Regions from separate parts of the Variovorax sp. 01T432 genome, predicted to be linked through region 1. Evidence: predicted binding sites of a transcription regulator. Region 1 holds the regulator's gene; each other region holds the start of a gene.

Region 1 (3,194 bases):
GTGGTCCATGCCGATGTAGACATAGCCGGCCGCCGTGAAGGCCGCGATCGAGCGCGAGAGCATGCCGAGCTTCACCGCCGCCTCCGGCAGGTCTTCGGCCGCGATGCGCCGCTGCGGCTTGAAGCGCTCTGGCAGATGGGCGTAGGCATAGAGCGCGATGCGGTCCGGACGCAACTCGCAGATCTGCGCCAGCGTGCGGTCGAAGGAGGCCGTGCTCTGGCGCGGCAGTCCGTAGATGAGATCGACGTTGATCGAGGAGAAGCCCAGCCGCCGGGAGGCCGCCACCAGGTCGAACACCTGCTGCGCGGGCTGGATGCGGTGGACGGCCTTCTGGACCTCCGGATCGAAATCCTGCACGCCGAAACTCAGGCGGTTGAATCCAAGCTCCGCCAGCACCGCGAGGCGATCGGCGTCCACGGTGCGCGGATCGATCTCGATCGCGTACTCGCCCTCCGGCGACAGCGTGAAGGCGGACCGAAGAAGCGCCATGAGCTCGCGCAGCTCCGCGTCTTCCAGGAAAGTCGGCGTGCCGCCCCCCAGGTGCAGCTGGCTGACGACGGCGCCCCGGCCGAGCTGCTCCACCTGAAGCTCCACTTCGCGCGCGAGGTAGTTCAGGTACTCGCGCGCCTTGCCGCGCTGGCGGGTCACGATCTTGTTGCAGCCGCAGTAGTAGCAGAGCGACTCGCAGAACGGGATGTGCACATAAACCGACAGCGGGCGGACCCGCGCGCCGGCCGTGCAGCGCAGTCTCAGGGCGTGGGCATAGTCCTGCGCGGTGAACGCCTCCACGAAGCGGTCGGCGGTGGGATAGGAGGTATAGCGCGGGCCGGGCACGTCGAGGCGCCGCAGCATGGCGGGCGACGGCAGCGGCGAGGACGGCGCGGGAATGGCGATGACTGGCGCTGGAAGCATGAAGAGGCTCTGGACACTGGAAATGGCCCACTATGGCGCCGGCATGCCCCGCGATCCTTGACGTGCGTCAATCCTCCCTCAGGTGCGCGCTTGGACAATCGCGCAAACCACGACCAAGTCAATGAAAACCGAACATATCAAGGTCGCCTGCTCGAACTGCAACCTGCGCGACCTCTGCATGCCGAGCGGCCTGAGCCCGGACGAATTGCAGCGCATCGACAACCTCGTCGCCACGCGGCGCAAGGTCGCGCGGCGCGAGACCCTGTTTCGCAACGGCGAGCGCTTCACCTCCCTCTACGCGATCCGCACCGGCGTCTTCAAGACCCGCGTGACCAGCGAGGACGGGCGCGACCAGGTCACGGGCTTCCAGATGGCCGGCGAGATCATCGGGCTGGACGGCATCGTCAACGACCGCCACAGCTGCGACGCCGTCGCGCTGGAGGACGCCGAGGTCTGCGTGATGCCCTTCGATCGCATCGAGACGCTGTCGCGCGAAGTCCCCACGCTGCAGCGCCATGTGCACCAGGTCATGAGCCGCGAGATCGTGCGCGAGCACGGCGTGATGCTGCTGCTGGGCAGCATGCGGGCCGAAGAGCGGCTGGCCGCCTTCCTGCTGAACCTCGTGCAGCGACTGCACGCGCGCGGATTCTCGCGCTCCGAACTCGTCCTGCGCATGACGCGCGAGGAGATCGGCAGCTATCTCGGGCTCAAGCTCGAGACCGTGAGCCGCGCGATGTCGAAGTTCGCGGAGGACGGCATCGTCGAAGTCCAGCACCGCAACCTGCGCATCGTGGACCCCGACGCCTTGCAGCGCATCGTCAATCCGGCGAACTGCTGAGCGGCGCTCAGGGCGCCAGGTCGGCCGCCGGCGTCGCCGCGTGGTTGCGCCCGGCCAGGGCGGGCATCAGCTTCTTGTCGGCCAGGGTCTTGTTGATCTCGATGCCCTGGCGGTAGTAGTCCGCCGCGATCACCGGATCGGGCATCTTCACGGCAATCCAGAGCGTCGTGAGGCCGGCGACGACGACGACCGCGGGGCCGCCGAATACCATCCAGACCAGTGGGTAGGACCACCAGGGTCCGCTCCTGGCCTGTGATTCTTCTGCGTCTTTCATCTCTTCTCCTTTTGTGACTCAGCGAGGCACCATGAAGGTGGCCTTCTCCGACACGCGCGCGCGGCCGTCGGCCGAGCGCACATCGAAATACACGTTGTGGGAACCGGCCGGCGTGCTGCCATAGGGCAGCTGCAGGCGCACCGCGACCCAGCGCGATTGGGCGGCACCGACCTCCACCGGCCCGGCCGGCGAGACGTTCAGGCCCGGGAGGCCGCTGGCCTCGATGCTGTAGCGTTGCGGCTTCTCGGTCGCATTCATGATCTGGAGCCGGTAGACGTTCTCGAGCGCGCCGCCCTCGACGATGCGGGCGAGCGAGCCGCGGTCGCGCACCACGTCCACCTTGAGCGGCGTGCGCACCACCAGGCTCGTGAGCAGGCTGATGCACAGCACGGCCAGCAGGCTCGTATAGATCAGCACGCGCGGGCGCAGCACGCGGCGCAGCACCTGCCTGGGCGTCCAGTGGCCGGCCATGCCGTTCTGCGTGGCATAGCGGATCAGGCCGCGCGGTGTCGCCATCTTGTCCATCACCGTGTTGCAGGCGTCGACGCAAAGACCGCAGCCGATGCACTCATACTGCAGCCCCTTGCGGATGTCGATGCCGGTCGGGCAGACCTGCACGCACAGGTCGCAGTCGATGCAGTCGCCCAGGCCCTGGGCCCGGGCGTCGGTGCCCTTGGCGTGGACACCGCGAGGTTCGCCGCGCTCGGCGTCGTAGCTGACGATCAGCGTGTCGCGGTCGAACATGGCGCTCTGGAAGCGGGCATAGGGGCACATGTACTTGCAGACCTGCTCGCGCATGAAGCCCGCATTGCCGTAGGTGGCGAAGCCGTAGAAGAAGACCCAGAAGACTTCCCAGGAACCCATGCGCGTCTGCAGGAATTCCATGCCCAGATCGCGGATCGGCGTGAAGTAGCCGACGAAGGTGAAGCCGGTCCACATCGCGATGCCCAGCCACACCAGATGCTTGAACCACTTCTTGACCAGCTTCTCCACCGAGAATTCCCCCTCGTCCAGCCGCATGCGAGCGATGCGGCTGCCTTCGATCTTCTGCTCGACCCACATGAAGATCTCGGTGTAGACCGTCTGCGGGCAGGCATAGCCGCACCACAGGCGTCCGGCCACGGCGGTGAACAGGAAGAGCGAAAGCGCGGACACCACCAGCAGGCCGGT
Region 2 (3,194 bases), on a different contig from region 1:
TCTCTTCGCCGCGCTGCGCGCGGCTTTTCCCTCCCACCTGGAGAGCATCGCCGTCGAGACCGACGACGGTCTGTACTACTCGTGGGAGGACCTGGAGCGCGCGAGCGCGATGATGGCCAACCTGCTCGACAGCCTCGGCCTGGAGAAGGGCGCACGCGTCGCGGTGCAGGTGGAGAAGTCGGTCGAGGCCATGATCCTGTATCTCGCGACCCTGCGCGCCGGCTATGTGTTCCTTCCGCTCAACACCGCCTACCGCGGCGCCGAGATCGAGTACTTCATCGGCAATGCCGAGCCGGCGGTGGTGGTCTGCAGCAGTGCCAACGCCGCGTGGGTGGCGCCCATTGCCGCCGCGGCGGGCACGCGGCACGTCTTCACGCTCGACGACAACCGCACCGGCACGCTGCTCGCCATGGCCGCCCGATGCAGCGACCGCCACACCGTCGCGCAGAAGACGGGCGACGACCTCGCCGCCATCCTCTACACCAGCGGGACCACCGGCCGCAGCAAGGGCGCGATGCTCACGCACCGCAACCTGCTGTCCAACGCCCAGGTGCTGAAGGACTACTGGGGCTGGCGAACCGCGGAGCGCGGCGGCGACGTGCTGATCCATGCGCTGCCGATCTTTCACGTGCACGGGCTCTTCGTCGCGATTCATGGGGCGTTGATCAGCGGCAGCCGGATGATCTGGTTCAACAGGTTCGATGCCAAGCGGGTGGTCGCGCGCCTGCCCGATGCGACCGTGTTCATGGGCGTGCCCACGCTCTACGTGCGCATGCTGGCCGAGCCCGGCCTGACGCGCGACGCCTGCAGCGGCATGCGCCTGTTCGTCGCCGGCTCGGCGCCGCTGCTGATCGAGACCTTCAATGAGTGGCGGGAACGCACCGGCCACACCATTCTCGAGCGCTACGGCATGAGCGAGACGGCCATGCTCACCTCCAACCCCTACAGCGCCGTGCAGGGCCAGCGCCGGGGCGGCACGGTGGGCTTTCCGCTGCCGGGCGTGCGGCTGCGCGTCTGCAATGACGCGGGTGAGCCTTGCCAGCCCGGCGAGGTCGGCCACATCCAGGTGAGCGGCCCGAACGTGTTCGTGGGCTACTGGCGCATGCCGAAGAAGACGAAGGAAGAGTTCACGGCCGACGGCTACTTCAAGACGGGCGACGTGGGCTCGATCGACCGGCTGGGCTACGTCACCATCGTCGGGCGCAGCAAGGACATGATCATCAGCGGCGGATTCAACGTCTATCCGGCCGAGATCGAGGGCTTCATCAACGAAATGGCCGGCGTGGCCGAAAGCGCGGTCGTCGGCGTGCCGCATGCCGACTTCGGCGAGGTCGGCGTCGCGGTCGTGACCGCGAAGGCCGGCGCGTCGCTCGACGGCGACGCGATCATCGCCGAGCTCAAGAGCAAGCTCGCCAACTTCAAGATCCCCAAGCGATGCTTCGTCGTGCCCGAGCTGCCGCGCAACGCCATGGGGAAGGTGCAGAAGGCGCTGCTGCGCGAGCAGTACAAGGGCTTGTTCACGGCCTCCTAGACACCCCGTCGCACCGGACCTTGCCTCTGCTCGAATTGGAGCGTCCGTTCCCCGCGATTGAGCTGCGTCAATCGCCGCCGCGGCCCGCCTCGTTATCGTTCACGCACGGCCGCAGAGGCCAAGCCGGGAGACGGGCATGTGGGACAGCATCGTGATCGGGTCGGGCATCGGCGGGCTGGCCGCCGCCGCCGAATTGGCCAGGCGCGGGCGCCGTGTCCTGGTCCTGGAGCAGCACGGCGTCCCCGGCGGGCTGACCCAGACCTTCCGGCGCGGCGACTGGGAATTCGCCCCGGGCGTGCACTACATCGGCGGTGTCGGCCCCGATCCCGGTCCGGGAGGGCAGTTCGGGCGGCTGCTGGCCTGGCTCACCGGTGGGGCCCTGCGGTTCAGCCCCTGTGCCAACCCCTACGACGTCATCCGCCTCCCGGGCTTCGAATTCGGCATCCCGCATCCGGAAAGCGCCTATCGCGACGCGCTGCTGGCGCATTTCCCCGGGGAGCGCGAGAACGTGCTCGCGTGGTTCGAGGCCTGCGACGAAGCGCGCGGCAGTGCCTTCACGGTGTTCGCCCTGCATGCCGCTCCCGCGCTGCTGGGCTGGGCCGTGCGTCAATGGCATGGAACCGCGGCCGAGCGCTGGGCGCGCCGGACCCTGGCGGAAGAGCTGGCGCACATCCGCGACCGCAAGTTGCGCGCGGTGCTGGGAGCGCGCTGGGCCGACTACGGTGCGCCGCCGGCGCAGGCTCCGTTCCTGGAGCATGCCCTGGTCACAGGGTCTTACGATGCCGGCGCGTGGTACCCGGTGGGCGGCCCGGGCCGGTTCGCGGCCACCCTGGTGCCGGCGATCGAGGCCGCGGGCGGAGAGCTGCGACTCGGGTGCGACGTCAGGCACATCGTTTCCGGGGGCGGTCGGGTTCGTGGCGTCGAGTACCTGTCGCACGGGCGGCCGGTGCGCGAGGAGTCCCCCGTCGTCGTCTCGGCCATGGGCGTGGCGAACACCGTGGCCTGTCTTGCGCCCGGCGATGCCGCCGCCTGGCAGGACACCGTGCGCGGCCTGCACCCGGGACTCTCCTGTGTCTGCCTGTACCTGGGACTGGAGGGCGACATCGCGGCGGCCGGCGCCGGCACCGCCAATCACTGGATCTACGACAGCGAGGACATCGAAGCGGTCTGGACGCGGCCGGGCGAGGAGGATGCGCCAGCGCTGTTCGTGACCTTCCCCTCCCTGAAGGACCCCGAATACCGCGGCAAGCCGACGGCCGAGGTCGTCGCGGTGCTGGCTGCCGACATCTTCGCCCCGTGGCTCGGCGCGGCGCAGGCCGAGCGCCCCCAGAACTACCGCGAATTCAAGGCCGCCATCGAGCAGCGGCTGCTGCGCCAGTTCGCTCGCCACTTCCCGGCCCTGCAGCCCATGCTGCGCTTCCATGAACTGGCCACGCCCGTCACGCAGCAGCACTATGTCCGCGCGCAGCAGGGCGCGATGTACGGCATCGAGATGAGCGCCGATCGCCTCACCAGCCCGGCGCTTCACGTGCGCACGCCCTTGCCGGGGCTGCTGCTGGCCGGCCAGGACGTCACCAGCCCCGGCGTGCCGGGCGCCTTCATGGGCGGCTTGCTCGCCGCGGCTGCGATCGAACCGGCGCTGTGGTCCATGCTGCACGGGGCC
Region 3 (3,194 bases), on a different contig from region 1:
AAGGGCATCAGGCAGGGCAGGCAGATCGCCTGGGACAGGATTGCCTCCGTCCGATCGCCCGCGCCCAGGTGACCGAGGAGCTCGGTCATCAGCTCGCGGCCGGTGCAGGCGGCCATCGGCTTGTTCACATGGTTGCCCGGCTTGTCGATGAACAGGCCGTAGCCCCAGAGCGCCTGGACGTCGTCGGGCTGCCCGATGAAATGGGGCTGGTGCGGCAGCACGATCGACAGCAGCCAGTTCGAATCGGTGAAGGTGATGAGGCCGCCTTCGCCGGGCACGTTGCCCGTGAAGTCGCGCACCATCGTGAAGAGCGCCGGATCCTTGAGCGTCGTCGTGAAGGACAGCCACTTGGAATCGTCGACATGGTCGGCGAAGGCGCCCGGCCGGCCGAGCGCGGGCCGGCCCGTGGCGATCTTCTCCCACAAGCTCCAGGCGCCGCCCTCGCGCTTGTCATGGAGTACCGGCGCCGCATCCATGCCGCCGATCGAGGCGCCCTCGGTCATCGAACCCAGCGTGGCGATGACGACATCCCGGGCGCCGACGGCCACTTCGCCTTGCTCGCCTTGCCGGTCATGGGCGATGGCTTCGACGAAGGTCCCGCCCGCCCGTTCGACGAAGCGGATATCCGTCACCCGGGTGCCCAGACGGAACTCGACGCCGCGCTCTTCCAGCCACTTCCGCAGCGGCAGGACCAGCGAGTCGTACTGGTTGTAGACCGTGCGCATGATGCCGTGCAGCTCATTGAAGCCGGCCACCATGTGGGTGAAGCGCACGAGGTAGCGCTTGAGCTCGATCGCACTGTGCCACGGCTGGAAGGCAAGGGTCGTGCACCACATGAACCAGAAGTCGGTACTGAAGAAGGCCGCGTCGAAGTGGTCGGAGATCCGGCTCGCACCGAGCAGGGCTTCGGGCTCGATCGCAAGCTTCTCGATGATGAGAATGTGCATCTCGCTCAGGCCGAATTCAGGCGCATCGATCCTCCGGCCGCCGCGCACGAGCCGCGATTTCGAACCCGTCTTGATGAGCTCGTTCCACTGAAAGATTTCCTGCGTGACGGTCTGCCTGCCATCGAGCGCCGGCACCGAGGAGAACAGATCGTAGGTGCAGAGGTACTTGCTCTCGATCATCCGGCCGCCGCGGACCATGTAGCCCTTCTCGGCGTCTCCGGAGCCATCCAGGCTACCGCCCAACCGGTCGAGTTCTTCGTAGATGCTGATGTTGCGGCCCGGAAGATCCCCATCACGAATGAGGATGGCCGCGGCGGCGAGCGAGGCGATGCCGCCGCCGATGAGATGGGCCTTGACGGTGCTTCGATCGGGCTTCGACATCGGCTTGCACTCCTGTTGCGAGCCGCGACTCTAACCACGCCGGCGCGCGTGGCATTGATGCAGATCAAGCGTTCAGTGGCGACCGGATCGGGGCCGCCGGGATTCAGCTCACTCCCACTCGATCGTCGCCGGCGGCTTGCTGCTCACGTCGTAGGTCACGCGGTTGATCCCGCGCACCTCGTTGATGATCCGCCCCGACACCTTCTTGAGCAGCGCATAGGGCAACTCGGCCCAGTCCGCCGTCATGAAGTCGCTGGTCTGCACCGCGCGCAGCGCCACGACGTAGTCGTAGGTGCGGCCGTCGCCCATCACGCCCACGCTCTTGACCGGCAGGAAGACGGCGAAGGCCTGGCTGGTGAGTTCGTACCAGTTCTTGCCGGTCGCGTCGTCCTTGAAGTTGCGCAGCTCCTCGATGAAGATCGCATCGGCGCGGCGCAGCAGGTCGGCGTATTCCTTCTTCACTTCGCCCAGGATGCGCACCCCCAGGCCCGGGCCCGGGAAGGGATGGCGGTACACCATCTCGGGCGGCAGGCCGAGCGCCACGCCGAGTTCGCGGACTTCGTCCTTGAACAGGTCGCGCAAGGGTTCGAGCAACTTCAGGCCCAGCTGCTCCGGCAAGCCGCCGACGTTGTGGTGGCTCTTGATGGTGACGGCCTTCTTGCTCTTCGCGCCGCCGGACTCGATCACGTCGGGGTAGATGGTGCCCTGGGCGAGCCACTTGGCACCCTTGGCGCCGGCGCTGGTCAGCTTGGCCGCCTCCTGCTTGAACACGGTGACGAACTCGCCGCCGATGATCTTGCGCTTGGCTTCCGGGTCGCTCACGCCCGCCAGTTTGCCGAGGAACAATTCGCTCGCATCGACACGAATCACCTTCGCGTGCAGTTGGCCGACGAACATGTCCATCACCATGTCGCCTTCGTTCAGGCGCAGCAGCCCGTGATCGACGAACACGCAGGTGAGCTGGTCACCGATCGCGCGGTGGATCAGCGCGGCGGCCACCGATGAATCGACACCGCCCGACAGGCCGAGAATGACCTCCTCGTCGCCCACCTGCCGGCGGATCGCCTCGACGGCTTCGGCAACGTGGTCGCGCATCACCCAGTCGGGCCTGACGCCGCAGATGCCCAGCACGAAGCGCTCGAGAATCGCCTTGCCCTGCTGCGTGTGCGTGACTTCGGGGTGGAACTGCACCGCGTAGAAGCGCCGGTGCTCGTCGGCCATGCCGGCGATCGGGCAACTCTCGGTGGAGGCCATCAGCTTGAAGCCCGGAGGCAGCTCGGTGACCTTGTCGCCGTGGCTCATCCAGACATTGAGCATGCCGTGGCCGTCATCGGTCGTGAAATCGGCGATGTCCCGCAGCAGCTCGGTGTGGCCGCGCGCCCGCACCGCCGCGAAGCCGAACTCGCGCTTGTGGCCGCCTTCGACCTTGCCGCCCAGCTGGTGCGCCATGGTCTGCATGCCGTAGCAGATGCCCAGCACCGGCACGCCGAGCTCGAACACGGCCTGCGGGGCCTTGTCCGTCGTCTCTTCGTACACGCTCGCGTGGCTGCCGGACAGGATGACGCCCTTGAGGCTGCCGTCCTTGGCGTACTCGCGCACCCACTCGTCGGTGACATCGCAGGGATGGACCTCGGAGAGCACATGCGCCTCACGCACGCGCCGCGCGATCAGTTGGGTGACTTGCGAGCCGAAATCGAGAATCAGGATCTTTTGATGTTGCATGAGATGCCGATCACTCCGCGCGGTAGTTCGGCGCTTCCTTGGTGATCTGCACGTCGTGCACGTGGCTCTCGCGGATGCCGGCCGTGGTGATCTCGACGAACTCGGCCTTGTTCTTCATGTCCTCGATGGTGGCGCAGCCGCAGT
Region 4 (3,194 bases), on a different contig from region 1:
TATCTCTCGCCGGGTACTTTCGCCAGCCGTCTGGAGCCGGAGTTGCAGGCGCAGATCCGCGCGCACGGCATCCGCAACAGCCACCTGGTCTCGATCGCGCCGACCGGCACCGTGAGCCTGGCCTTCGCCGACAACGCGTCGAACGGCATCGAACCTGCCTTCGCATGGACCTACCGCAGGAAGAAGCGCGAAGCCGACGGCAGCACCAGCGCCTACGATGTCGAGGACCACGCCTGGCGGCTCTACCGCTTCCTGGGCGGGGACGTCGAACGGTTGCCGGACTATTTCGTCTCCGCCCTGTCCATGCCCGCCTCCGGCCACCTGGCGATGATGGAGGCCGTGCAGCCCTTCGTCGACACCGCCATCTCCAAGACGGTGAACGTGCCGGCCGACTTTCCCTACGATGATTTCAAGGGGCTCTACCTGCAGGCCTGGCATGCCGGGCTGAAGGGCATCGCCACCTACCGGCCCAACACCATCCTCGGCTCGGTGCTGGACGTCGCGCCCGCCGAGGCTTCGGCGCCGGACCCCATGCGCGCGATGATCCAGAGCCGCCCGACCGGCGCGCTCGGCGCGGTCGCGGAGAAGATCGAATACTGGACCCAGCAAGGCCGCCAGACGCTCTATCTGGTCGTGTCCTTCCTGCCGCTGGCCGACGGACGCGAGCGGGCCATCGAGTTCTTCATGCCCGTGGGCCAGAGCGGCGAATCGCAGCAATGGATCACCGCGAGCATGCGGCTGCTGTCGCTCGCAGCGCGCGGTGGCTTCCTCGAACGCGCGCTGGCCGACATGCGCAAGGTCGCCTGGGACCGCGGGCCGGTGCGCCTGGGACACTACGTCAAGAGCGACGGCAGCCGGGTGCCGCTGTGGCACGACTCCGAAGTGAGCGCGATCGCCTACGCGGCGCAGAACCTGATTGCCAGGCGCACGGGCCCGGCCGGCGCGCAGCCGGAACCGGAGGCACCGGCTGCGGCCGCTGTCGCGCCGACATCGCTGTCGGGCGCCAAGTGTCCCGAGTGCGGCGCTCACGCCATGATCCGCAAGGATGGCTGCGACTTCTGCACGGCCTGCGGGCACATCGGAAGCTGTGGATGAGTTCGCGGCCCCGGCGCGCGGGGCGACAGCGGACCTTGATATGGATCACGGCAGGGGGACGCGATCCGGCCTAAGGTCGCGTCAATCACCTCACGGGGTCACCCTGCCGAGCCATGTCGCCTGAACATTCGCCCAAACCCCTCGTCTATTCCTGCTCCGGCTGTTCCAGCGCCGCGCAGCTGGCCAATTACGTCGCCGTGCGCCTCGACCGCCAGGGCGATGCCGAGATGTCATGCATCGCCGGCGTGGGCGGGGATGTTCCCCACCTCCTGCGTATCGCGCGGAGCGGCAGGCCCATCGTTGCGCTCGACGGATGTCCGCTGAACTGCGTGAAGAACAGCCTCGCGCGGCACGGCATCACACCCTGGCGGCACTACCAGTTGCACCAGTTCGGCGTACGCAAGCGCCAGCACGAAGACTTCGACGCGACGCAGGCGCTTGAGGTGCTGCGCAAGGTCGAGCACGACCTGGCCGCCTTGCCCCTGCTTCCCGCCGGCTAGCGCCAATGCAGCGCCAGGATCATCCATGAAGTCCCCCGTGTCCACCGCCTTCGTCGACGTCCTGCGCGGCGTCCCCGTCGGGCTCCTGCTCGGGCTGAATACGCTGGTGGTCTCCTTGCTGCTGGTGCTCCCGGCGCTGGTCAAGCTGCTCGTCCCCATCGAGCGCGTCCGCGCCGCCTGCGACCGGATCCTGAACGCGCTGGCGGCGGCCTGGGTGTCGGTGAACAACGCCTGGATCGCCTCCGCCTGCCCGACACCGTGGCAGATCCACGGGGTCAAGGGACTGAACCCGCGCGGTTGGTACCTGGTCTCGTGCAACCATCAGAGCTGGGTCGACATCCTGGTGCTGCAGCGTGCGCTGCACGGACGCGTCCCCTTCCTCAAGTTCTTCCTCAAGCGCGAACTCCTCTGGGTGCCCGTGATCGGATTGGCCTGGTGGGCGCTCGACTTCCCCTTCATGAAGCGCGGTGTCGGCCGCGGCGCGCGGCGCGGCGACCTGGCCAGCACGCGCGAGGCCTGTGAAAAATTCAAGCGCGTGCCCACCGCGGTCATCAATTTCGTCGAAGGCACGCGCTTCACCGCCGGCAAGCACGCCTCGCAGAACAGCCGCTACCGCCACCTGCTCGAACCGAAGATCGGGGGCCTCGGCGTGGCGCTGGCCACCATGGGCGAGCAGTTCGAGGCGATGCTCGACGTGACCATCGTCTATCCACGGGGCACGCCCACCTTCTGGGACCTGCTGTGCGGCCGGGTGCAGGCGGTGACGGTCGATGTGCGCAAGCGCGCCATTCCGCCCGGCGTCCTGGGTGGCGATCTGCTGAGCGACAAGGCCCACCGGGAGCGCATTCGCGCGTGGATCGACTCCCAATGGGCGGCCAAGGACCAGCTGATCCATCGGCTGCTCGGCGAAGCCCACGCCGCGCGCGGATAGACAGCGAACCGCGTGTACCAGGGCGAACGATTCAACAGCATCACCCACCTCGTGGGCGCCGGGCTGGCATCGGCCGGCGCCGCATGGCTGGTGATCCGGGCCAGTGGCGCGGGCGATCCATGGAAGGTGATGGGCTTCAGCATCTACGGCGCGATGCTGGTCGCGCTCTACCTCGCCTCCACGCTCTACCACAGCCTCAAGGGCAGGGCCAAGGATGTCCTGCGCAAGTTCGACCACTGCACCATCTACCTGCTGATCGCCGGCACCTACACGCCCTTTGCGCTGGTGTCGTTGCGGGGCCCCTGGGGCTGGTCGCTGCTGGGTACCGTGTGGGGCCTGGCGGTGGTCGGCATCGTGCAGGAGCTGTGGCTGGGCAGGGGCGCGCGTGTGCTCTCCCTCGTGATCTACCTGCTGATGGGCTGGCTCGCGCTGGCGGCGGTCTCGCCGCTCTGGCGAGCGCTCACGCCGGCGGGCTTTGCCTGGCTTGCCGCGGGCGGCATCTGCTACACGGCGGGCATCGCCTTCTACGCCACCGATCACCGGCTGCGCCATGGCCACGGCTTGTGGCACCTGTGCGTGCTGGCGGGCAGCGGCTGCCACTTCTTCACCGTACTGCGCTACGTGGCCTGAGCCGCGCCGCCGCGGAGTTGATGCAGGTCAACGCTCCC

What was found. The regulator FNR, encoded in region 1, switches genes on or off when oxygen is low (the NO sensors DNR and NnrR bind a similar motif). The targets are predictions, from matches to a motif close to TTGATNNNNATCAA.
Region 2: AC1DNF_RS10195 (phytoene desaturase family protein) is a predicted target of FNR. The motif match lies at 1,589-1,602, and genes of this name have one in related genera.
Region 3: AC1DNF_RS13970 (oleate hydratase) is a predicted target of FNR. The motif match lies at 1,383-1,396, and genes of this name have one in related genera.
Region 4: AC1DNF_RS06440 (putative zinc-binding protein) is a predicted target of FNR. The motif match lies at 1,131-1,144, and genes of this name have one in related genera.

What each region holds. Positions count from the first base shown of each region.
Region 1 is NZ_JBFTPS010000084.1:11,034-14,227, forward strand. It holds gene hemN (oxygen-independent coproporphyrinogen III oxidase) at 1-912, opposite strand, end outside; gene fnr (fumarate/nitrate reduction transcriptional regulator Fnr) at 1,010-1,750, shown strand; gene AC1DNF_RS33665 (FixH family protein) at 1,758-2,024, opposite strand; gene ccoG (cytochrome c oxidase accessory protein CcoG) at 2,043-3,194, opposite strand, start outside.
Region 2 is NZ_JBFTPS010000009.1:154,831-158,024, reverse strand. It holds gene AC1DNF_RS10200 (malonate--CoA ligase) at 1-1,531, shown strand, start outside; gene AC1DNF_RS10195 (phytoene desaturase family protein) at 1,668-3,194, shown strand, end outside.
Region 3 is NZ_JBFTPS010000015.1:56,124-59,317, reverse strand. It holds gene AC1DNF_RS13970 (oleate hydratase) at 1-1,328, opposite strand, end outside; gene guaA (glutamine-hydrolyzing GMP synthase) at 1,437-3,050, opposite strand; gene guaB (IMP dehydrogenase) at 3,061-3,194, opposite strand, start outside.
Region 4 is NZ_JBFTPS010000005.1:292,800-295,993, forward strand. It holds gene AC1DNF_RS06435 (adenosylcobalamin-dependent ribonucleoside-diphosphate reductase) at 1-1,095, shown strand, start outside; gene AC1DNF_RS06440 (putative zinc-binding protein) at 1,209-1,595, shown strand; gene AC1DNF_RS06445 (acyltransferase) at 1,621-2,526, shown strand; gene trhA (PAQR family membrane homeostasis protein TrhA) at 2,539-3,156, shown strand.